2 regions of the Saccharibacillus sp. WB 17 genome follow, and region 1 is predicted to be linked to the other one. Evidence: riboswitches for the same ligand, from Rfam matches in the RefSeq annotation. Region 1 holds a riboswitch; the other holds the start of a gene.
What was found. A riboswitch is a leader RNA that binds a small molecule or an ion and turns the genes downstream of it on or off. The one in region 1 is predicted to bind FMN.
Positions count from the first base shown of each region.

Region 2: it holds a riboswitch for FMN, as region 1 does, so the genes downstream of both, FTE24_RS07450 (DMT family transporter) here and ribE (riboflavin synthase) in region 1, are expected to answer to the same signal.

Region 1 covers NZ_VPFK02000044.1:87,749-99,617, reverse strand. The annotation lists gene FTE24_RS20180 (purine-nucleoside phosphorylase) at 1-378, shown strand, start outside; gene lysA (diaminopimelate decarboxylase) at 532-1,866, shown strand; gene FTE24_RS20170 (peptidylprolyl isomerase) at 2,260-2,694, shown strand; gene FTE24_RS20165 (hypothetical protein) at 2,930-3,193, shown strand; FMN riboswitch at 3,347-3,514, shown strand; gene ribE (riboflavin synthase) at 3,952-4,617, shown strand; gene FTE24_RS20155 (bifunctional 3,4-dihydroxy-2-butanone-4-phosphate synthase/GTP cyclohydrolase II) at 4,667-5,971, shown strand; gene ribH (6,7-dimethyl-8-ribityllumazine synthase) at 6,117-6,587, shown strand; gene FTE24_RS20145 (segregation and condensation protein A) at 6,619-7,410, shown strand; gene scpB (SMC-Scp complex subunit ScpB) at 7,379-8,038, shown strand; gene FTE24_RS20135 (pseudouridine synthase) at 8,245-8,994, shown strand; gene FTE24_RS20130 (response regulator transcription factor) at 9,034-9,750, shown strand; gene FTE24_RS20125 (HAMP domain-containing sensor histidine kinase) at 9,752-11,209, shown strand; gene glpK (glycerol kinase GlpK) at 11,321-11,869, shown strand, end outside.
Region 2 covers NZ_VPFK02000015.1:21,546-33,414, forward strand. The annotation lists gene FTE24_RS07415 (hypothetical protein) at 1-508, shown strand, start outside; gene FTE24_RS07420 (DUF423 domain-containing protein) at 622-1,005, opposite strand; gene FTE24_RS07425 (YIP1 family protein) at 1,268-1,849, shown strand; gene FTE24_RS07430 (DegV family protein) at 2,065-2,910, shown strand; gene FTE24_RS07435 (PAS domain S-box protein) at 3,039-4,946, opposite strand; gene FTE24_RS07440 (phospholipase D family protein) at 5,214-6,719, shown strand; gene FTE24_RS07445 (alpha/beta hydrolase) at 6,847-7,686, opposite strand; gene FTE24_RS07450 (DMT family transporter) at 7,903-8,886, opposite strand; FMN riboswitch at 9,096-9,253, opposite strand; gene FTE24_RS07455 (acyl-CoA thioesterase) at 9,494-10,024, opposite strand; gene FTE24_RS07460 (beta-mannosidase) at 10,220-11,869, opposite strand, start outside.

The DNA of each region.
Region 1 (11,869 bases):
GCGCTCGGCGTCCGCTTCCCGGACATGTCCGAAGCGTACAGCCGCAGACTGCGCGCCGCCGCCCACGACGCCGCAGACAAGCAGGGCTTCACGTTCAAGGAAGGCGTATACGCCGGCCTGCTCGGACCTTCCTACGAGACGCCGGCCGAGATCCGCATGCTGCGTACGCTCGGCGCGGACGCGGTCGGCATGTCCACCGTATCCGAGACGATCGTGGCGCGCCACGCGGGCCTCGAAGTGCTGGGCATTTCCTGCATCACGAACATGGCCGCCGGCATTTTGGACCAGCCGCTGTCGCATGACGAAGTGATGGAAACCGCCGATCTGGTCAAGGAAAAGTTCCTCGGCCTCGTACTGGCCATCATTCCGAATATGTAACGTCGCCCGTCAGGTGACAAAAACACAAATCTCCTGCGCTTTAGTCCATTCAGCGCGTATTCGAGGGTCTGCTATACTGGGTACAAATCCCGGGGCGGGCCCTCTTTCGTTAACGCTGGAGCGGCCGGGCCGGAACACATCGGAGGAATTGACATGTATCTGCACGGAAGTAGCAAGATCAATGCCGCAGGGCATTTGGAAATCGGGGGCTGCGACGTCGTCGAATTGAAGCAGACGTACGGCACGCCTCTGTACATTATGGACGAAGAACTGATCCGCCGCCGCGCGCGCGAATACCGCCAGGCGTTCGAAGCTTCCGGCCTGACGTTCCAGGTTGCCTACGCGAGCAAAGCGTTCAGCACGCTCGCCATGTGCCGCATCGCGGACGAAGAAGGGATGTCGCTCGACGTCGTGTCCGACGGCGAACTGTACACCGCGCTCAAAGCCGGCTTCCCGGCGCACCGTATCCATTTCCACGGCAACAACAAGACGCCGGACGAAATCGAAATGGCGCTGGACGCCAAGATCGGCTGCTTCGTGGCGGACAACTTTATCGAACTGCAAATGCTGCAGGCGATCGCGTCCGACCGCGGCGAGAAAGTGAACGTACTGCTGCGCGTAACGCCGGGCGTCGAAGCGCACACGCACGAATACATTTCGACCGGCCAGACCGATTCGAAGTTCGGCTTCGATATCCAGAACGGTACGGCGATCGAAGCGGTCCGCACGGCGGCGCAGCTTCCGAACCTGGAACTGCTCGGCCTGCACTCGCATATCGGCTCGCAAATTTTCGAGACCGACGGTTTCGAGATGGCGGTCGAGCGCGTCGCCGGCTTTGCCCGCAGCGTCAAAGAGCAGCTGAACGTCGAGTTCAAGGTCGTTAACCTGGGCGGCGGCTTCGGTATCCGCTATACGGAAGGCGATACGCCGCTGGCCGTGGCCGAATATGTCAAAGCGATCACCGACGGCGTGAAAAAGCACTTCGAAGGCATTGCCGCGCAGCTGCCCGAAATCTGGGTCGAGCCGGGCCGCAGCATCGTCGGCGACGCCGGCACGACGCTGTACACGGTAGGCACGAGCAAAGACATCCCGGGCGTACGCAAATACGTTGCCGTCGACGGCGGCATGACCGACAACCCGCGTCCGGCGCTGTACGAATCCAAGTACGAAGCGATGCTCGCCAACCGGGCCGGCGACGCCAACGAAGAGACCGTCTCGATCGCCGGCAAATGCTGCGAGAGCGGCGACATGCTGATCTGGGACGTCGAACTGCCGAAGCCGAATACCGGCGACCTGCTGGCGGTAGCCTGCACCGGCGCGTACAACTACGCGATGGCGAGCAACTACAACCGCATCCGCCGTCCGGCCGTCGTCTTCGTCAAGAACGGCGCGAGCGACCTCGTCGTCCGCCGCGAGAGCCTTGACAACATCACCGGCAACGACGTCATTCCGGCGCGTCTGGAGAAACAGGGCGCGCAGGTCAAATAAAGCGCAAGCAATAACGGGAAGATAACGGGGAGGGGCAGCTTGCGCTGCCTCTTTTCGGTCGGTTCGGCGGCCGTTGAAGCAGACAGGCGAGATTGATTCGCGATTTTTGCGCTTTGCGTCAGATCGGCGAATCGGGCTGCGGGTACGGAAGCAAGCGGCAAATCCGGCGTTTACATTGACAAAAAAGCAGCGTGGCCGAGCAAATTCCGTTTTTGGTCCCTTTACATTGCTTTTTAAGCAGCGTACGTTCCCCTTTTTTGGTTAGACCGCGTTTCGGGTTTTGCTTTGTCCGCTTTTTTCGGGTACACTGGTTAAGGTTGCCGAGGCGCCTTGCGAGGCGGAGTTCGGCCGGATGATACAGACCTCTACAGAAAATTAAGGGAGATGACCATGATGAAAAAAGGATATATCGAGCTTGAAAACGGCGGCAACGTCGAGATCGAATTTTTGCCGGAAGAAGCACCGAACACAGTAGCAAACTTCGAGAAACTGGCAAACTCCGGTTTTTATAACGGCCTGTCTTTCCACCGCGTCATTCCGGGCTTCGTCGCTCAGGGCGGCTGCCCGAACGGCACCGGCACAGGCGGCCCGGGCTGGCAGATCGACTGCGAGACTTCGACGAACGTAACGAAGCATGCCAAAGGCGTTCTGTCGATGGCGCATGCGGGCAAGAACACCGGCGGAAGCCAGTTCTTCGTCTGCTACGGCCCACAGCCGCACCTCGACGGCGTACACACCGTTTTCGGCAAAGTAACCAAAGGCATGGAATTGATCGATGCCGTTAAACCGGGCGACAAGATGAAAGAAGTCAAAGTCGTAACGGAATAGTATCGTCACGGAAAAGTAAATGAACAAACCCAACAGCGATCGGAGGCTTAGGCCTTTTGATCGCTGTTTTTTGTCGTTCGCTTTTACTTGGACTTACAGACGCAGATGTAGAAGACGTTTTTCCAATAAAAAAGCCGCTTCTCCTCAAAATTAACCGTTTTCGCTGAGCATGGTGTATAGTTAAAGCACTTGAATTTTCGCTGCCGCGAACGATAATCGAAAAGGAGTTTTTGATATGCACCGCTTTTTCCAAGTCGGCTACGCCATATTTTTCGTCCTTATTTTATTGATGCTGCTCGTTTTGCCCTGGCCCAACGGCACGGCCATGTATCCGTTTCTGATCCTGGTCATCTGCGCGTGGGGATTTTGGTATTCGGGCAAAAAGCACAAACGCAAGCCCGATCCCAAAGCGCTTCCGAACGCAAGACCGTATGCCGGTTCGAAAGGAAATGCCAAATCGAACGCCAAGTCCAAACCGAATTCCAAATCGAGACGGTAGCGTGCCGATTTTCCAACATCGCGCCTATCGCAGGACTCCAAAAGCTTGTCAGGCCGCGGCCGATAAGCTTTTTTTGGCGTAATTTGCATTTCTTTTCCCGCCATGCTACCATCATAACCAATACCGTATTCCGGTCAGTTGCCGGGTACGCATATACTCTTTCGGGGCGGGGCGAAATTCCCCACCGGCGGTGACGGCGCGCGATTCTTAGGGATCGCCGGCCGAAGTCCGTGACCCGAGCCGTTTGTGTGACGCAGCGGCCCGGTTGACCTGGTGCGATTCCGGGACCGACAGTTACAGTCTGGATGGGAGAAAGAGAAAACGAACCGTCGTATTTGCCTTGCATACGGTTCGGGAACGACGGGCGCAGCCCGGCGATTCTCGAATCCGGCATGGAAACGCGGCACTTCATGTTCGCGCATGAACCGAACGGGCCGATCCGACTTTTTTGTCGCAGGCGCCCGTTGGTTCGTGGTCTGCGCATGCGGGCTGCCGCGTTTGGAATTCGGGCGAATGCAAACGGCAGGATGAAGCCTGTTTGGGCGCACCCTGTTTGTTTGCGTACCGAATTTTCGGCAAATGCAGGATCTTTCGATTTTCAATCCCAAGCCCCGTCCCCGGATCTTTTTGCCGGGTGCGGGGCTTTTTGCATGTGTGATAGCGGCATGTACCGAAAAAGAGCGCTCTGGAGCGGTATGAAGATGTAGAAGATTCAAGAAGATTCAAGCGGAAAAAGAGAAGTCAAGGAGGATCTGCGCATGTTTACCGGACTGATCGAAGAAGTAGGCAGCCTGCGGCGCGCCGAGCGGCGCGGAGAAGCGATGGTATTGACTCTCGGCGCCAAAAAAGTGCTGGAGCACGTCGCGATCGGAGACAGTATCGCCGTGAACGGCGTCTGCCTGACCGTCACGAGCTACGGCAAAGATTCGTTCACCGTCGATGTGATGCCGCAGACGTACCGCAGCAGCAATCTGAGCACGCTCGGCAGCGGCAGCCCGGTCAATCTGGAGCGGGCACTGGCGGCCAACGGACGCTTCGGCGGACATATCGTGCAGGGGCATGTCGACGGAACCGCTTCGATCGTGTCGGTCGAGCAGGACCAGAATGCCGTCGTGTTCACGCTGAAAGCGGACGATCCGCATCTGATGCGCTACGTCATCGGCAAAGGCTCGATCGCGATCGACGGCATCAGCCTGACCGTAATCCATGCGGAGGACGGATATTTCGGCGTCTCGATCATCCCGCACACGCTGGGCGAGACGTCGCTGAGCCGCAAAAAGGCAGGCAGTTCCGTTAACGTCGAATGCGATATTTTGGGCAAATACGTTGAACATCTGCTCGGCTTCGGGCAAAAAGAGAAAGCGGGAGCGAAGACGTTCTCCGCAATCGACGAAAGCTTCCTGTCGCGGCACGGATACTCCTGAACACCCTGCACGGCCGAGAGCTTGAACGAAAGACGGAGGAGGAGACAACATGGACGAACGATTTGCTTTCGACGAGATCGACGACGCGCTGGCGGATCTGAAATCCGGCAAAATCGTGCTGGTCGTCGATGACGAAGACCGCGAGAACGAAGGCGATTTTATCGCGCTGGCCGACCGGGTAACGCCGGAAGTCATCAACTTCATGATTACCGAAGGGCGCGGCCTTGTGTGCCTGCCGATTACACGCGAACGCGCGGTGCTGCTGGAACTCGATCCGATGACGACGCGCAACACGGACTTTCACGGGACGGCGTTCACGGTGTCGGTCGACCATATGGAGACGACGACCGGCATTTCGGCGCATGAGCGCGCCGTGACGGCCCGGGCAATCGCGCGGCTTGAGACGACGGCCGACGATTTCCGGCGTCCGGGGCATATGTTCCCGCTGATCGCCAAAGACGGCGGCGTGCTGCGGCGGGCCGGCCATACGGAAGCGGCGGTCGATCTGGCCCGCTTGAGCGGGGCGGAGCCGGCGGGCGTCATCTGCGAAGTGATCAAGGAAGACGGGACGATGGCCCGGCTGCCGGACCTGGTCGATCTGGCGAAGAAATGGAATATGAAGCTGATCAGTATCAAAGATCTGATCCAGTACCGCAGCGAACGCGAGCAGTTGGTCCGGCGCGAAGTGGAAGTCAAGCTGCCGACGGAGTTCGGCGAATTCCGCGCCGTCGCCTACAGCAACAAGATCGACGACAAGGAACATATCGCGCTCGTCAAAGGGCAGATCGATCCGGATTCCCCGGTGCTCGTCCGCGTGCATTCCGAATGTCTGACCGGCGACGTGTTCCATTCGCAGCGCTGCGACTGCGGACCGCAGTTCGACGCCGCGATGCGCCGGATCGAAGCCGAAGGCTCCGGCGTGCTGCTGTACATGCGCCAGGAAGGCCGCGGCATCGGATTGATCAACAAGCTCAAAGCGTACAAGCTGCAGGAAGAAGGACTGGATACGGTCGACGCGAACCGCGCGCTCGGCTTCGCGGCCGACCTGCGCGAATACGGCATCGGCGCCCAGATCCTGAGCGATCTCGGCGTCAAGCGCATTCGCCTGCTGACGAACAATCCGCGCAAGATCAAAGGGCTGCAGGGACACGGGCTCGGCATCGTGGAGAGAGTACCGATCCAGATGGAGGAGAACGCCGACAATGCCGGCTACCTGCATACGAAGCAAAGCAAATTGGGCCATTTGACCAACTTCGGCCTGAACGGCCCGGGCGGGCACACGGCGCCCGGCGAGCTTGAAGCGCTGGAGCAGAACGAGACGCCGAGCCCGCCGGAGAACGGGGCAAGACTGTAAAGACCGGACGTTTCGCGCAAGCCCGGCTTCGCGGCCGAAGCGGGATGACGGCGTGATTGCGGCACGATTAATGAGGAAATTTGTAAAACGAAGGCTACAAACCGGTCAATCTGGTATACAATAGACAAAGGATGGTTGATGACAAATGGCAAACGTATATGAAGGACACTTGGTTTCGCAGGGATACAAATTCGGGATCGTCGTCGGCAGATTCAACGAGTTCATTACGGCGAAGCTGCTGTCGGGCGCGCTCGACGCGTTGAAGCGCCACGGCGCGGAAGACGACGACGTGGACGTGGCCTGGGTTCCGGGCGCGTTCGAGATTCCGCTCATCGCGCAAAAAATGGCGGAGAGCGGCAAGTACGACGCGATCATTACGCTCGGTACGGTAATCCGCGGATCGACGACGCATTACGATTATGTCTGCAACGAAGTGGCGAAAGGCGTGTCCGCGATCAATTTGAAAACGGGCGTTCCGACGATCTTCGGCCTCGTCACCACCGAAAATATCGAACAGGCGATCGAGCGTGCGGGTACGAAAGCCGGCAACAAAGGCTGGGATTCGGCGCTTGCGGCGCTTGAAATGGCCAGCCTGAGCCGTCAGTTCAAAGGCTGACCGTTCGCAATACAGGCGGAGGGGAAACGGCTTGACTGTACTTTACAAACTGGAATCGTTCGAAGGTCCGCTCGACCTGCTGCTGCATCTGATCGACAAGTCGGAGATCGATATTCAACAGATCTCCATCAGCATGATCACGGAACAGTATATGGGCTACCTGCGCAGCATGCAGGAGCTGGAGCTGGAAGTGACGAGCGAATTCCTCGTGATGGCGGCAACGCTGCTCGCGATCAAGAGCAAACTGCTGCTTCCCAAACCTCCGGTGATGGATATGGACGAATACGATTTCTACGAAGAGGAAGAATCCGATCCGAGGGAAGACCTGATTCGCCGGTTGACCGAATATCGGAAGTATAAGAGCATTGCGGGTCTGCTGCACGAGAAAGAGCACGAGCGGGGCCGCATCTATATTCGCGAGCCCGACGATCTGGCTCCGTTCCTGCCCGCGGAAGACGACAATCCGCTGGAAGGGCTGCATATGTCCGATCTCGTATCGGCGCTGCAGCGCGCCCTGCAGCGGGCCGATCGCAAACCGACGGTTGCCCGTATCCGCCGCGACGAGATTTCGGTCCGGGATCGGATGCGGGAATTGGAAGGGGCGCTTCGCGGAGCGGGACCGGGTGGCAGAATCTTGTTTTCGAGCGTGTTGAACGAACGGATGTACAGACAGGAGATCGTCGTGACGTTCCTCGCCGTACTCGAACTGATGAAGATGAAGCAGGTGAGCTGCTATCAGGATCGGCTGTTCGACGACATCGTAATGGAGTGGAGAGGGGAAACGGCGTCAAATGGATTTGCAGACGTTGAAGTCGATTATTGAAGGCCTCCTGTTTTTGGCGGGGGATGAAGGCTTGACCGTGCGGCAGATAGCCGAGATCACGGAGAACAAACCGGGCGAAGCCCAAAAAGCGGTCGAGAGTCTCCAGCGCGATCTGCGCAAGGCGGGGCGGGGCGTGCGGGTGACGAAGCTTGCCGGCGCGTACCATCTGGCGACGCTGCCGGAACATTCGGAATATTTCGAACGGCTGGCTTATTCGCCGTCGCGCGCGACGCTGTCGCAGGCGGCGCTGGAGACGCTGGCGATCGTCGCTTACCGTCAGCCGATCACGCGGATCGAGATCGAAGAGATCCGCGGGGTCAAGTCCGAACGGGCGATCCATACGCTGACGAACAAAAATTTGATCGTCGAGACCGGGCGAGCCGATGCGATCGGACGTCCGATCCTGTACGGGACGACCAAAGGTTTCCTCGACCACTTCGGGCTCGGCGGACTGGAAGAACTGCCGGACGCTTCGGCGTTCGAAGCGATGATTGCTTCGGAAGACGAAGAACGGCTGCTGTTCGGCGGTCCCGCCGGATCGGCGCAGGCCGAAGCCGAACAAGAAGAACCGCCTGGCCTGCTGTGGGCGGACGGTTCGGAGCGGGAGCCGGAAGAAGAAGGCGGGTAACGGCCGCCTGCCGCGACGTTGTCTTGGGCCCTTCCCGCATCAGGGAAAGGGCCCTGTTTTCGCTGTCTGCCGCGCCCGTTCTCGCAATCCGGTTTTCCGAGGCAGCAGTGTCTTTGCAAGGCGGACAAGCGCCGCAAAAACGCACGGTTGAACTTGTGGTTTCTGAACTCTATAGGTATGATGAAAGATGAGGTGACTGGATGACTATGGAACGATTACAGAAAATTTTGGCCCAGGCGGGCGTGGCTTCGAGACGAAAATGCGAGGAACTCATCCTGGCGGGCAAAGTCGAGGTGAACGGCGAAATCGTAACGACGCTTGGCACAAAAGCCGACCCGAACGTCGACGAGATCACGGTCAGCGGCCGGGCGATCAAAGCGCAGCAGAAGCTGTATTTGATGTTCAACAAGCCCAAAGGCGTCATTACGAGCGCGACCGATCCCGAAGGCCGCAAGGTCGTAACCGATTACATCAAAGGGATCAAGGAACGCGTCTATCCGGTAGGCCGTCTGGACTACGACTCGGAAGGGCTGCTGCTGCTGACGAACGACGGCGATCTGGCCCAGAAGCTGACGCACCCGAGCCATCACGTGCCGAAGACCTACCTGGCTACGGTAGAAGGCATTCCGCACGGCGATTCGCTCGAGAAACTGAGACGGGGCATTCAGCTGGAAGACGGCATGACCGCTCCGGCGCAGCTTGAATATTACGACGTGGACCAGCAGAAAAAGCAGGCGACGATCCGCATCACGATCTATGAAGGCAAGAACCGTCAGGTTCGGCGGATGTTCGACGCGATCTCGCACCCGGTCAAACGGCTCAAGCGGATCTCGATGGGCAACCTGTTTTTGCAAAACCTCAAGCGCGGCCTGCATCGCCCGCTGACGGCAAACGAAATCAACGAGCTGAAGCAGCTTTCGGAAATTACGCACGAGAGAGAAACGCCGGACAAGTAACATTTCCGCGCATACCGTTGACGAAAGGATTGTTGCATCGTGGCTGATCAAAAAGAGCGAATTCTCGTAGTGGACGACGAAGAAAGAATCCGGCGTTTGCTTCGCATGTATTTGGAAAAAGAAGGCTATGAGATCGAAGAAGCGGAGGACGGCGAGAGCGCTCTGCAAAAAGCGACGGAAGGCGATTACACGCTCGTTATTCTCGACGTCATGCTGCCCGGCATCGACGGCGTGGAAGTGTGCGCGCGCCTGCGCCAGGTCAAATCGACGCCCGTGCTGATGCTCACCGCCAAAGGCGAGGAAGTCAACCGGGTGCAGGGCTTCGAAGTCGGCGCCGACGATTACGTCGTCAAGCCGTTCAGCCCGCGCGAAGTGATTTACCGGGTCAAAGCGATTCTGCGCCGTTCTTCGGCGACCGCCTATCTGACCAAAGAAAGCGGAACGAGCAACAACATCGTATTCCCGCACCTGACGATCGAGCACGATGCGCACCGCGTGCTGGCCGGGGGGCACGAAGTGGGACTGACTCCCAAAGAGTACGAACTGCTGCATTATCTGGCCGTGTCGCCGGACAAGGTCTTCTCCCGGGAAGAGCTGCTCAAGGACGTGTGGAACTACGAATTTTTCGGCGATCTGCGCACGGTCGATACCCACGTCAAACGGCTGCGCGAAAAGCTGAACAAAGTGTCGCCCGATTCGGCTTCCATGATTACGACCGTCTGGGGCGTCGGCTACAAACTCGAGGTTCCGAAGTAAGATGATCGGGTGGAGAGAAAGAGTCGGCAAACTGTGGCAGACGCTGGTTGGCAAGCTGTGGCTGACGATCATTGCGCTCGTCGCGTGCGTGCTGCTGACTCTGGGCTTTTTCCTGCTGCCTTACGTCGATATCGCCTTCGCCAACTCGGCGGCCGTCAAGCGGATGCTCATCTACGTGGGCGTGATCGGCTTTTCCATGACGACCGTCTTTGCGTTGTTCCTGCTCAAAAAGATCACGCAGCCGATGCGCCAGCTGATCGACGCGGCGGATTCGATCCGTCAGGGCGATTACGGCACGCGCGTGCATCTGGACGCCCACGACGAGATCGGGGAGCTGGCCAGCACGTTCAACCTGATGGCGGCCCGGCTCGAGGAGAATATTCGCGACCTGAATATCGAAAAAGAACAGTTGGCCGGCGTACTGCGCAGCATGAGCGACGTCGTGATGACGTTCGACCGCGAAGGTACGGTGCAGTTGACCAATCCGGCCGGCGACCGCCTGCTGGAAGACTGGAAAGCGATCAGTTGGCGCGACGACCAGACGGAATCGTCCGAGGCAGTACGCTCCACGATTCCCGAACCGCTGTATCCGCTGTTCGAGCAGGTGCGCAAGACGCTTGAAGACCGCAGCGCCAACGTGCTCGTTCGCCAGAGCGTCTGGGCCGTCAACATGGCGCCGCTGTTTCTGGACAACGAAGTGCGCGGCGTCGTGGCCGTTCTGCGCGACGTGACCCAGGCCGTCAACATGGAGAAAATGCGCAAAGATTTCGTCGCGAACGTGTCGCACGAAATTCGTACGCCGCTGTCCATGATGCAGGGATACAGCGAAGCGCTGCTCGACGGCTTCGCCGACTCGCCGGAAGAGCAGAGCGAACTGCTGCACGTCATCCATGACGAATCGCTGCGAATGGGACGGTTGGTCAAAGACCTGCTGGATCTGGCGCGGATGGAAGCCGGGCATACCGATATGACGCGAACCCGCGTCGAGATCGGCGAACTCGTCGAACGGGTATACCGGAAGTTTGCCGTGCGCGCCAAAGAAGGCGAGCTGGATTTCCGGCTGGAACGGGCCGAAGGCGAGCTGGTGCTCGAACAGGCCGACGAAGACCGGTTGGAGCAGGTCGTGACCAATCTGCTCGATAACGCGTTCCGGCATACGCCGTCCGGGCGCGGCGTGCTGATTGCGGTCAAGCCGACGCTCGCCGATCGGGAAGCGATGACGATCTACGTGGCGGACGAAGGACACGGCATTCCGGCCGAAGACGTGCCGTACATTTTCGACCGGTTCTACAAAGCCGACAAAGCGCGGACGAGAGCTTCTTCCGGCGGGACAGGGCTTGGCCTTGCGATCGTCAAAAACATCGTGGACGCGCACGGAGGAAGCATTCAGGTCGAAAGCGTTCTCGGCGAAGGCACCAAATTTCGCGTCATCCTGCCGAAAAACGGCAAAAGTGGTTGATTTTCGTTCCCGACAAGAGGCGCAAAAAGGTATGAACCCTAACGTGTCCGGAGTCTCCGGCACGTTATTCTTCAATCAAAAAAGGGAAAGCGATTGAAAGGAGGAGCCACGATGAGCGGCACCTATATTTTGGCGTTGGATCAGGGGACGACGAGTTCCCGGGCGATCTTGTTCGATGGGGAAGCGCGTCCGATCGCTTCCGGGCAGCGGACGTTCGAGCAGCATTTCCCGGTACCGGGACAGGTTGAACACGATCCGGAAGCGATCTGGGACAGCCAGCTGGAAGCGGCGCGCGAAGCGATTGCCGTGTCCGGCGTCGAAGCGAAGCATATTGCGGCGATCGGCATCACGAATCAGCGCGAGACGACGCTCGTCTGGGAACGCGCAAGCGGCCGTCCGATCGGCCCGGCTATCGTCTGGCAGGATCGCCGGACGGCGCCCCTGTGCGAAGAACTCAAAAAGCGCGGTCTGGAACACTATATCCGGCAGACGACCGGACTTGTGGTCGACGCGTATTTTTCGGCGACGAAGATCGCCTGGATGCTCGACCATATCCCGGGAGCGAGGCAGCGGGCGGAAGCGGGGGAACTGCTGGCCGGCACGGTCGATACGTGGCTGATCTGGAAATTGACCGGCGGAAAATCGCATGTGACGGACGTG
Region 2 (11,869 bases), on a different contig from region 1:
GCAAGAACGTTCCGGATTTCTTTTCAACGTGGACATTTTGATCGACGGCTCGACCAACGGCCAAGCGCTGCAAGCCCTGTTGGCCCTTTTGAACGATTCCGACAAGGTGGTCGACCTTCGGATCAATTCCGGCATCGAACTCGGTCAGGTGATCGAATCGGCGCTGGCCAGCATGAAGACGAATTACCAGGAGAAATCCCGGGCGACGCTGTCCGCGGCCAAAGGCTTCCAAGCCAAAGCAGCAGCCGCGCAAATCGCTTCGCAGCCGGCTCCCAAAGCGGCGCCCAAACCTGCTTCTTACCTGACTCCCGACGACATTCGGGAAAGCATAAGCAAAAACCGGCTCGTGCGCCTGATCGTCAACAAGCCGGGCGGCAATCGCCTCAGCATCCCGTGCCGGATTCTCAACTTCGACGAATCCGCGCAGATGCTGAGTGTCTACCACGTCGACGAGAAGCAGGTCTACAGCTTCTCGCTCAACGAGATCGACGAATTGACCGGTCAGTAGAGGCTGCACCGCAGCCTGTCCTTTCCATTAAAAAAGACTCCGGAACCGCGTCTCAGCGGCTTCCGGAGTCTTTTTGGCTTGGCGCGGCGCAAGCCCGGTTCCGCAGCGCGGAATCAGCGCGCTTCGGACCGGCGGCCGGCGGAGAAGGCCAGCACGACCCAGCCCGCGATGAAGGCCACGCCGCCGAGCGGCGTAATCGGCCCGAAGATGCGCAGGCCGGTCGTGCTCAGCAGATACAGGCTGCCGGAGAACAAGACGATGCCGGCCAGGAACAGCCAGGCCGCCCACGCCAGGCCGCGCGATTCGCCCCATACGCCCATCGCGACGGCAACGATCAGCATCGCCAGCGCGTGAATGAAATGATATTGAATGCCGGTCTGGAACGTCTTCATGGAGTCTTCGCCGATGGCGTCGCCGAGCATATGGCTGCCGAACGCGCCGAGTCCGACGCCGATCATGGCCAGAAGGCAGGCCGTGACCGCAATTTTCCTCTGCATGCTATCCCTCTTTTCCTTGTGTTCGCCTCGTTGCGGAAACCCGGCGGCGCAGGATCGCCCGAACTCCCGCAAATCGACCTTTATTATAGAGCGTGGCGGCGCGAAAGACCAGAAAAAGCCACCTTCTTCGCGCGCAGCTTTTCGAAACCGTTCGGGATCCGAACCGTATCAAGGAAGATGTGCGCAACTTAAGGTTGCTTTTTACAGTCAAATATGGAAGAGTAATCACATAAAAGTTGCCTATACAAAGGAGAGTTGAAGCATGGATAATCGTTTTCCCCCGCCCGACGGTCCGAACGGCCGCCAGAACGGTCCGGATCTGCGCAAAAACCCGGAACGCGGCGAATTCGGCTCGCAGCCTTCCGATGACCCGTACCTGAACGACAACGACGGGCGAACGTACGAAGAACGCATGAATCCGCCGTTCAGTCCCTACGACGAATTTCCGCGCGACGACCGGGAGTTCGGCAAGCTGAAGCATTCGGGACCCGGCATCGCCTCGTTCGTCCTGTCGCTCGTCGCGATCGCGCTGTACGTCGTCTTTTTCGTTTCCGCGGTCGGCGTCGTCTATTCGATCGGCTCCGCGGGCACGACGTTCGATCCGTATACGGCGACCGAAGAACAGATGATGAGCGTCGGCGTCGGTGCGCTCGTGCTTATTGCGAGCCTGCTGGGCGCGGCCGTGCTCAATCTGATCGGCGTCATTCTCGGCATCGTCGGCCTGGTGTCCAAAACGCGCAAAAAAGTGTTCGCCGTGATCGGTACCGCGCTCAACGCGCTGTGCCTGCTCGGCGGAGGCGGATTTATCCTGATCAGCACGCTGATGGGCGCGGGCGGGCTGTAAGCCGCAGCCGCTCCCCTGCTTCCGAATTTACGTTCGAAAGATCGTCCCCGCTTCGCCAAAAAGGCCGGTGCGCAAGCGCCGGCCTTTGGCCTGCCTAATCTTCACCGATCGTGCTATACTGGTAACGGAACGCCATTGTATGGAAAACGTTCCGAATTCGCTTATTTCGCCCCTTTGCTCTCAAAACGCTCGGGAGCGGTTACAAGGAGATGAACATGTCCAACATCCGAATTTTTTCCGATAGTACCAGCGACCTTCCCCCGGAACTGCTTGAGCAGTACGGGATCGGCATCGTTCCGCTGTATGTGGTATTCGAAGACCAGACGTACCGGGACGGTACCGACCTGACCCCTTCGCAGCTGTTCGACAAAGTCTCCCGGCAGGGCAAACTGCCGAAGTCGGCGGCGCCTTCGCCTGCCGATTTCAGCCGGGCTTTTGCGCCGGTGCTCGAACGGGGAGATCGCATCCTATACATCAGCTTGTCGGCCGAATTGTCGTCCACCTACCAGAACGCCCGGATCGCCGCCGACGATTTCGAGCCCGGCCAGGTGACGGTGTTCGACTCGCGCAACCTGTCTACGGCAATCGGTCTGCAGGTGCTGCGCGCAGCGCGGGCCGTCGAAGCCGGCATGGACGTTCCGGAGATCGTACATATGCTGCAGCTTGCGCTGCCCGGCATCGAGACGGAATTCGCGATCGACACGCTCGAATATTTGCACAAAGGCGGCCGCTGCTCGGGCATGCAGAACCTGATCGGCAGCCTGCTCAGCATCCGTCCGATCATCAAAGTGATCGACGGCGCGATGACGCCGGCTTACAAAGTCCGGGGCAAACGCGAGAAAGCGCTGGATAAAATGCTGCAAAACCTGCTCGCCAACAAAGACCGGCTGGACGGTCCCGTCGCTGTCGTGCACGCGGATGCGGAGCAGGACGCCCTGCGCCTGCGCAAAACGATCCTGCGCGAGACGGGCGCCCGCGAAGTGCTGCTGTGCACCGCCGGCTGCGTCATCTCCACCCACTGCGGACCGGGCACGCTCGGCTTGATGTATGCGTTAAAATAAAAGCCGAACCGCAAACGGCGGCGCAATCCTCTGAGGATTGCGCCGCCGTTTTTGCGTTGCCTGCCGTTATCATGCACGCCGCCGCGCCGTCTTCGCGTCTAACGCCGTTCCGCTCTGCCGCCCGCCGCTCAGGCTTCGCCCAGCAGCGGCAGCGCAAACGAAAAGACCGATCCTTCGCCTTCGCTGCTCTCGGCCCAGATCGTGCCGCCCATACGCTCGATCCACCGTTTGCAGATCGCAAGGCCAAGTCCCGTGCCTTCGTAACGGCGGTCCATCGCCGAATGGATCTGCGAGAACGGCTGGAACAGCAGCTCCATTTTGTCCGCCGGAATGCCGATTCCGCTGTCGCGCACGTCGACCTTCAGCACGTACCGGAGCGGTTCGCCGTCGTCCGTCCCCGGCCGCATCACGCAGTCGGCTGTCACGACGATGCGGCCTCTCGGCGTAAATTTGACCGCGTTGCCGACCAGGCCGACCAGAATCTGCCGCAGCTTGCCGGCATCGCCGACGAGCCGCTTCGGGAAAGCTTCGCCGAAGCGCAGATCCAGCTCCACCCCGGAAGCTTCCGCCTGGACGGAGAAAGACGCCACCGCTTTTTCAAGCAGCAGCCGGGCATCGAACGATTCGCGTTCGAACGTCAGGCTGCCGCTCTCGGCCGCGTTGAAATCGAGAATCCGGTCGACGACGACCTGAAGGCCGAGACCGCTGAGGCGCAGCACTTCCATATAATCGCGCTGCTCTCCCGTCAGCATCGTATCGGACATGAGATCGGCCATGCCGAGTACCCCGTTCAGCGGCGTGCGGATCTCATGGCTCATAAGGCTGAGGAACTCGGTCTTGGCGGCAAGTCCCCGCTGCGCTTCGTTCTTCTGCCGAACGATCTCGCTCTGGCTCGTCACGTCCTTGAACACGACGACGGCGCCGGCCGGTTCGCCGTTCTCGAACAGCGGATTGACCCGGTATTCGACCAGCAGGCTCGTTCCGTCTTTGCGCCAGAACACTTCGCCTTCGACGAAACAGGAATCGCCCTGCCGGATCGAGCGGTGGATCGGGCATTCCTCGATCGGATACGGAGTGCCGTCGGAACGGCTGTGGTGAATCAGGTCGTGGTTATAGACGTTTTCGAATTCGCCGCTTGCGTAACCGAGCATACGGGCTCCCGCCCGGTTGATAAAGATCGAACGTCCTTCGCGGTTGATCTCGAAAATGCCTTCGGATACCCCGTTCAGAATGGACGTATACTGCTCGGTCAGTTCGCGGCTGCGCTGCATCTGCCGTTTCCACTCGGTGATGTCCAGCGCGATCATATAGACGCCGAGCGTCTCGCCGTCCACGATGATCGGCAGCACCGTCAGATTAACGTCGATGCGCTGGCCGTCTTTGGCTTGCACCTGCGTCTCGAAATTGCCCGACTCGCCGCGGAACGTGCGCTCGAAGCGCTCCCGCAGCCGCTCCGTCGTCTCGGCCGGAAAAAAGTTCAGGTACGGCCGCCCGGACAGTTCGCCGCTCGCGTATCCGGTCATCGCTTCCAGGTTCGGGTTGACCGACAAACAGCGGCCTTCCGCATCGAACGACAAAATGCCGGCCGGATTGTATTCGAACAACGACCGGTACAGCTTCTCCTGCTTTTTCAGCTTCCGGTTTTTGTCTTCGGCTTCCGTGATGTCTTTGGCAATGCCGTAGATGCCGACCCGCCGTCCTTCCTGTTCGATCGCCACGTAAGTGACCGCGAGGGTCCGCAGGCTGCCGCTTTTGCTCACGATGTTCAGCTTGAATTCCAGGTGCTTCTGCTCATTCATCGCGCCGCGGCCGACCCGGCTCCGTTCGTATTCGCCGTCCCGGTAAAGCTCCCGCAAATCCATCGCCTGCAGCTCTTCCAGCGTGTAGCCGCTAATGCGCTCGGTCGCGGGATTTGCGTAAATCAGTTGTCCCGCCATGTTCATCACGTAGATGGCGTCGGGATGATATACGAACAGCGGACGATAAATTTCACTCTCCGCAAACGTTTCTCCTAACAAATCGAATGGATTTTTCAAAGCCGACTCCCTTTCATTTTTGCATAATCCGTAAAACGGCCTAATCCAACTGCATACCCCGTATTTTATCTCAAATTTTGTATAAAAAATAGGGGAAATCCAGTTGCCGGCCTCTTTTGCATCTTCCCTTCCCCGGGAGTGCTTCATTTAGCTTGCTTGTTGTTATATACAGTTAGCGCGATTGTGCAAGCTTGCCCATCGCAAAGGGAAGGATGAACGGGGATGCGAAACGAAGAATCATGGACGACGCACCGCAGCTCGACCATCATGCGGGCGGCGGGAAAACACAAAGAAACCAGGCACAGACCGGGCAGGCGCGCCCGGGGTTCCCGGGCTCCTTTTTCCGGGGGACGGATCATTCGCACCGCGCTCCTGCTGCTCGTCGTATGGCTGCTGGCGGTCATCGTCTACCAGATGAACAAACCGCTGCCGGACGGCGTTTCGTACGCAAGCCCCGTCTATCGCACGGACCGGGTCGATTTTCTGTACGACCTCACGTATCCGGCGCAGACGCGCGAGTTTACGCAGGAGAGGCAAATTTTTGACCGGACGATCGAGCTGATCGGCGAAGCGGAACGGTTTATCGTCATCGACGTTTTTCTGTTCAACGATTACACGCACGAAGACCAGCAGTATCCCAAAGTCAGCGCCAAGCTGGCCAAAGCGCTGATCGAACGCAAACAGGCGGTGCCCGAGCTCGATATCGTGTTCATCACGGACGAGGTCAATACCAACTACGGTTCGGCGCCGAACGCCCTGCTCGAAAACCTCAAGCAGGCCGGCATCCGGGTGGTCATTACCGACGTCGATCCGCTGCGCGATTCCACGCCGGCCTATTCGGCGGTCTGGCGCACGTTTATCCAGTGGTTCGGCCAGTCGGGCAGCGGCTGGGTGCCGAACCTGATGGCGACCGAAGGCCCGGACATCACGATGCGTTCGTATCTGAAGCTGCTGAACGTCAAAGCGAACCATCGCAAAGCGTTTATCACGGAGAAAAGCGCGATCGTCTCCAGCGGCAATATCCACGATGCCAGCGCCTACCATTCGAATATCGCGCTTGAAGTCGACGGCCCGATCATCGGCGACATGCTTCAAGCGGAGCAGGCGGTGCTCGACATGTCGGGCGGCGGCACGCTTCCGGTCTATACGGCCGACGAGGGGGCGGGCGCCGACGGCCAATATGCGGTGCAGTATTTGACGGAAGGCAAAGTGTACGACCGGGTGCTGCAGGAGATCGACAGCGCCGTGTCCGGCGATACGATCTGGATGGGCATGTTCTATCTCGCGGACAAAAAAGTGCTGGAAAGACTCGGCGCGGCGGCCGATCGGGACGCGGAAGTGCGGCTCGTGCTCGATCCGAACGAGAACGCGTTCGGCCGGGACAAAATCGGTATCCCGAACCGCCCTGTCGCGGCCGGCCTGCACAAGGAAGCGCCGGACAAAATCGCGATACGCTGGTACAATACGACCAAAGAGCAGTATCATTCCAAAATGATCTTCGTGGACCGTCAAACCGGCGACAGCAGCGTGCTGGCCGGCTCCACCAACTTCACGCCGCGCAATCTGAAAGATTACAATCTGGAGAACGACCTGTTTGTCGAAGCGGCGGCGGACACCGAATTGATGGACGGGATTCGCGCTTATTTCGAGCGGATCTGGACCAACGACGGCGCCGAGTACACGCTCGACCTCGAAGAGCATCTGGAACCGACGACGTGGCTCAAAGACATCGTGTACCGTATTCAGATGCGGGCGGGCTTCACGACGTTCTGATGTTTGGATGCAGCGGAAGATTTAAGCAGACGGAAGATTTGGATTCGATAAAAAAAGGCCCGGCGGAAGTAATCCGCCGGGCCTTTTTTTGTTTGAAATTCACGATTTGCAATTCACGATTTGAAGCTCACGATTTAAGGTGCAGGTCGAAAAATTCGCCGACCTTGTCCAGCACGTCGCCGCGCGTCAGCAGCTCGGCGGTGGAATGGCCCGTGCCTTCCAGCACGCAGAATTCGGAAGGAACGCCGGCTTCCGTCAGCGCATCGTGCAGCAGCTGGCTCTGACGCAGCGGGACGGTCGTGTCGGCATCGCCGTGCATGATCAGGAACGGCGGCACTTCGCGGCCGTCCAGGTAGGCGATCGGATTCGTGCTGCGCGCAAGTTCCGGCTTCATGCGGATCGTGCCGCCGAGCATCATCGCCATGACCGGCATATGGTATTCGCTCTGGAAGTCCAGTTCGATATCGATCGGGCCGCTGAATTCGGCGACCGCCCGCACCCCGGTCGACTGCTGGAGATGGTCGGCCGTCTCGAATTCGGGCGATCCGCCGGTCACGCCCAGCAGCGCCGCCAGCTGTCCGCCGGCGGAATGGCCCCATACGCCGATTCGGTCGGCGTCGATGCCGTATTTGGCCGCATTGGCGCGCAGGAAGCGCAGCGCGCTTTTGGCGTCTTCGATCTGCGCCGGAAAGCGCGCTTCGTGCGCGAGGCGGTATTCGATCGCGGCGACGGCGTAGCCCTGCTCCGCGAAGCGCACGAGCTGCGGCAGGTTCCGCGCCGCGTTGCAGCTGACCCAGGCCCCGCCGACGATCCACAGGATCAGCGGCACGGGCCGGTCGGAAGCCGGCAGCAGCAGGTTCAGGCTGAGCGTCTTGCCGCCCGCGAATTGGGCGAACTGCACGTCCGGAACGAGCCGGACAAACGGACGGTCGGCGCTGACCGCCGACCAGGTATTTTGGGTATTCATGAGAAGTCTCTCCATTTCGTCTATATAAGATAAGCAGGTCATCGACCGTGTTCGTCGGTCCGGCAAAAATTGTGCGAATACGTCTATCATAACATAGCCTCGGCGCACACATCGAACAATTCGGGGCGACCGCCGACAGCCCCGAACGAACGCCCAAAACAAAAGACGTTTCCCGGGCTTTCCCGGCGAAACGTCTGTATGGCTGCACATTTACGGTCAGGCCGCTTGTTGGGACAGGCTCTTGGGCCCGATCTCCTGGGTCTGCTGACGGGAGATAACGAACAGGACCGACCAGATCAGGATAAACCCGACGATCTGCGCCGACGTCACCACTTCCCCGCCGTACAGCCAGTTGATCAGCACCCCGACCATCGGGAAGCTGAGTTCGGCCAGCGTCGCGACCGACGCTTTGGTCGTTTTGAGTCCTTTGTAGTAGGCCAGCAGACTGAGAAGGCCCGGCAGCAGCGCCTGCAGCAGCAGGTTGACGCCGACAAGCGTCAGCGCGATGCCTCCGGCCGGCAGCGCCCAGGCGGCGCCTTCCCCGGCCGTGATCGCCAGCAGAAGCGGCAGCGCCAGAATGAAGCGCAGCGAAGTGACCGTCTCGTATTTGAGCTTGCCGACCATAAAGCGGCCCATGACCGTCGATCCGCCCCACAGGGCGGCGGCGCCCAGCGCGAGCAGGCTGCCGAGCTGGAAAAACTCGCCGGCATGGCCGACCGGCATCGTGAAGCCGAACGTCAGCAGATACGTGCCGAACAGCGCGACCAGCAGCAGCGGGCCGAAGCGGCGCGGCAGCGATTCCTTGAGCATGAAGTGCGCCAGGATGATGGCGAACAGCGGCTGCAGCTTTTGCAGCAGCAGCACCGTGTTGAAGGCGCCGCCCGCATGCTGCAGCGCAAGCGTGAACATCAACGTCGCGAGCGCCGAGCCGCCCCACGAGATAAACAGCAGCGCGCCGACGTGCCGCAGGCCGAGACCTTTCAGTTCCGCGCGGTTTTTCCACAGGATCGGAGTGACGAACAAAGCGATAATGACGTGTTCGAGCAGAACGATCTGCGATGAAGTCATCGATTCCAGCAGCAGGATGCGGAACAGCGGATCGACGCCCCAGAGCGCCGCTCCCAATACGATCAGCCAGAAGCCGCTGCCGGCTCTGGAGAAAAATGAAGATCCGTTCCCTCCCGTGTGTGCTTGACTCAAGTGATTACGATTGTCGGTTGTCATTTCCCTAGTCTCCTCATCCGAATAAGGGGGATCCCGTGCGCAAAAAGCCCCGAAGCCGGAAGATCCGGCGTTCGGGGCGGTTTTTACGTCAATCGAAGGGTCGAGCGGCAGGCCAAATACGCGGCGGGTAGCTGCGGCAGGTTCCATAAATAAACCTGCAGTGTACGTACACCGGCATGCCTGTGCTTGATCTTCTCCCATCCGGACTGTACCGTCGGCTCTGGAATCGCACCAGATCAGTCCCGCGGCTTCTTCTCGAAGACGCCGCGGGAGTCGCGGGCCAAGTTCGCATAAGCGAACCATTACCGCCGGTCGGGAATTTCACCCTACCCCGAAGATCCTTTATTCATTTGTATTTTGATAGTCTTAGTTTAAACCTTTTTCTGTCCGCTGCCTGTGAAAGTTGTCACGGTAGAATCGCCCCGGTCTTTTTTCGTAAAAAGAACATGCGCTTCATTCCGTTTCGCAAACTTTCGCAAGCCCTGCGGCTTTCAGCTCTGGTTACATTCTAAACGATCATTCACACTTTTACAAGTAGGTGAATAAAATAAAGCTGGTTTCTATAAAGCCGGACGTTTCCGCTTCAATCGGCTTCGTGTTCCGGCTCCCACGGATAGCGCGAAGTCAAAAATTCGGCCAACGCGCGGCTCGCTTCGCGGCGCTGCTTGCGCATCAGCGCCCGCTCGGGCGCGCTGTCGTGCAGCTTCTGTTCTTCTTCCGTCTCCGGCACGACGGGCGCGACTTCGATTTTGCGGCCGTGGTCGTCCATCGCGACGAACGTCAGAAACGCCGTGGCCGCGATCTGGCGCTCGCCGCTTTTGAGATCTTCGCGTATGACTTTGACGAAAGTCTCCATCGAGCTGCGGCCTGTCCAGGTGACGAACGCTTCCAGCGTGACGGAATCCGTCATGTAGATCGGGTACAGAAAATCGACGGAGTCCGTCGAAGCGGTAATCGTATTGGCGCGCGACAATTTGGCGGCGGCAATCGACGCGATATCGTCGATATACGCCATCAGCCGGCCGCCGAACAGCGTCTGGTAGCTGTTGACGTCGGTCGGGAACACGCGGGCCATTTTGTAGCTGCGCGTCGTTCGAATCGGTATGGGCTGCATGCTGCACTTCCTTTTTCCTCAGGGTAAACGCTCGTTCGTTCATTATAAGCTTCCACCGATCGGCGGAACAAGTCGGAAGCCCGGTTTGTCTCGTGAACGCCAAACAGCCGCCGTCCCCTGGGGGATCGGCGGCTGCATGCCGGCTTGCCGCAGCGGGCGGAATCTGCGCCCGCGTGGACGCATGAACGCTGCGCGTTACAGCTTGATGAAATCGGCCATCGATTTGACTTCGACGGCTCCGGCGGAGCCGTGGGACAGCGTTCCGTCTTCGCGGCGGGCCTGGAACTCGACCGTGACCGGTTCGCCCGGCACAAGGTCGAAGTAATTGTCCGTGAAGACGCCTTCCGCTTCGGCGGACAGCCAGACCTGCTTGGCCAGCGCGTCCGTCTCCAGCGTGAACGTCGATCGGCCTTCGCCGTCGTCCGTACGGCTGACGACGATATTCGGCGCCGACAGCCCGATTTCGCGCGCGGACACGAAGTAGTGCGTCCGCTGATCGAGAATGCGGCCTCCCTGTTCCAGTTCGGCCACCAGCACCGTGCGCTCCGGCGCTTCCGCGCCGAGCAGCTCGGCCGCTTTGACCGAATACGCTTTGGCGGCGCTGTTCGCGGCCGCTTCGAGATTCAGCACCTGTTCGCCGCGCACGCCGCCGCCGAAGCTGACCAGACGCAGTCTCAGCGACACCGATTCGGCGCTTAAGCCGTCGTTGAGAATATGGAAGTTCAAATCTTCCCCGTTGGTGCCGTCGATCGAGACGGACAGATCGCGGAAGCTGCGGCGCGCGTAGTAATGCAGCGCTTTCCAGCGGCCGTAATAGTCGATGCCCGACCAGGAAGCGACCGGCCAGCTGTCGTTCATCTGCCAGTACAGCGTGCCCATGCAGTACGGCATGCTGCGGCGGTGCGCTTCGATCGCCGACTTCATCGCTTCGGCCTGCAGCACCTGGCTCATGTACAGGAACGAGACGAAGTCTTTCGGTTCCGGCAGGTACTTGTCCATGTATTCCTTGATCAGGAAGTTGCCGCGGCCGTTTTTCTGATGCGCGAGCATGATTTTCGAATCGAGCTGCAGCGCGTCTTCCGGCGCATATTGCAGCACCGATTTGTGCTCGGGGAACGATTGGAAGCCGTATTCGCTCATGAAGCGGCCGATGTATTTGTTATAGTTCTCGAACGGTTCGGAATTGTGCCACACGCCCCAATAATGGATATCGCCTTCCGACGTGCCCGGATGCGCGTGCTGGTTCTCGTCGTTCGACAGCGAGACGAGCGGCGACGAAGGCCAGTATTCCGCGCCCGGCGCAAGCTTGGAGATCGCATTTGGCAGCAGCTGATGGAAAATCGTTTCGTAATCGGCCCAAATGACGTTTTGCTGCTCCGGCGTATAGTCTTTTTTCCAGCCCCAACCGCCGTCCGGAATATAATGCGCCCACGCCGAATCGATCTCGTTGTTGCCGCACCAGAGCACGATGCTCGGATGGTTGCGCAGCCGGCGGACATTGTCTTCGGCTTCGTGGCGAACGCTCTCCAGAAAGTCTTCGTCGCCCGGATACATGCTGCAGGCGAACATGAAGTCCTGCCAGACCATGATGCCGTACTCGTCGCACAGCTCGTAGAAAGCGTCTTCTTCATAGATACCGCCGCCCCACACCCGCAGCATGTTCATGTTCGCTTCGGCCGCGGAGACGATCTCGTACCGGTACCGCTCGCGCGTCACGTCCGTCTCGAAGTTGTCGTTCGGAATATGGTTCGCGCCTTTGGCGAAGACCGGCACGCCGTTCAGCTCGATGTAGAACGAAGCGCCGGCGCCGTCTTTTTCCCGCTTCAGCTTGACGCTGCGCAGGCC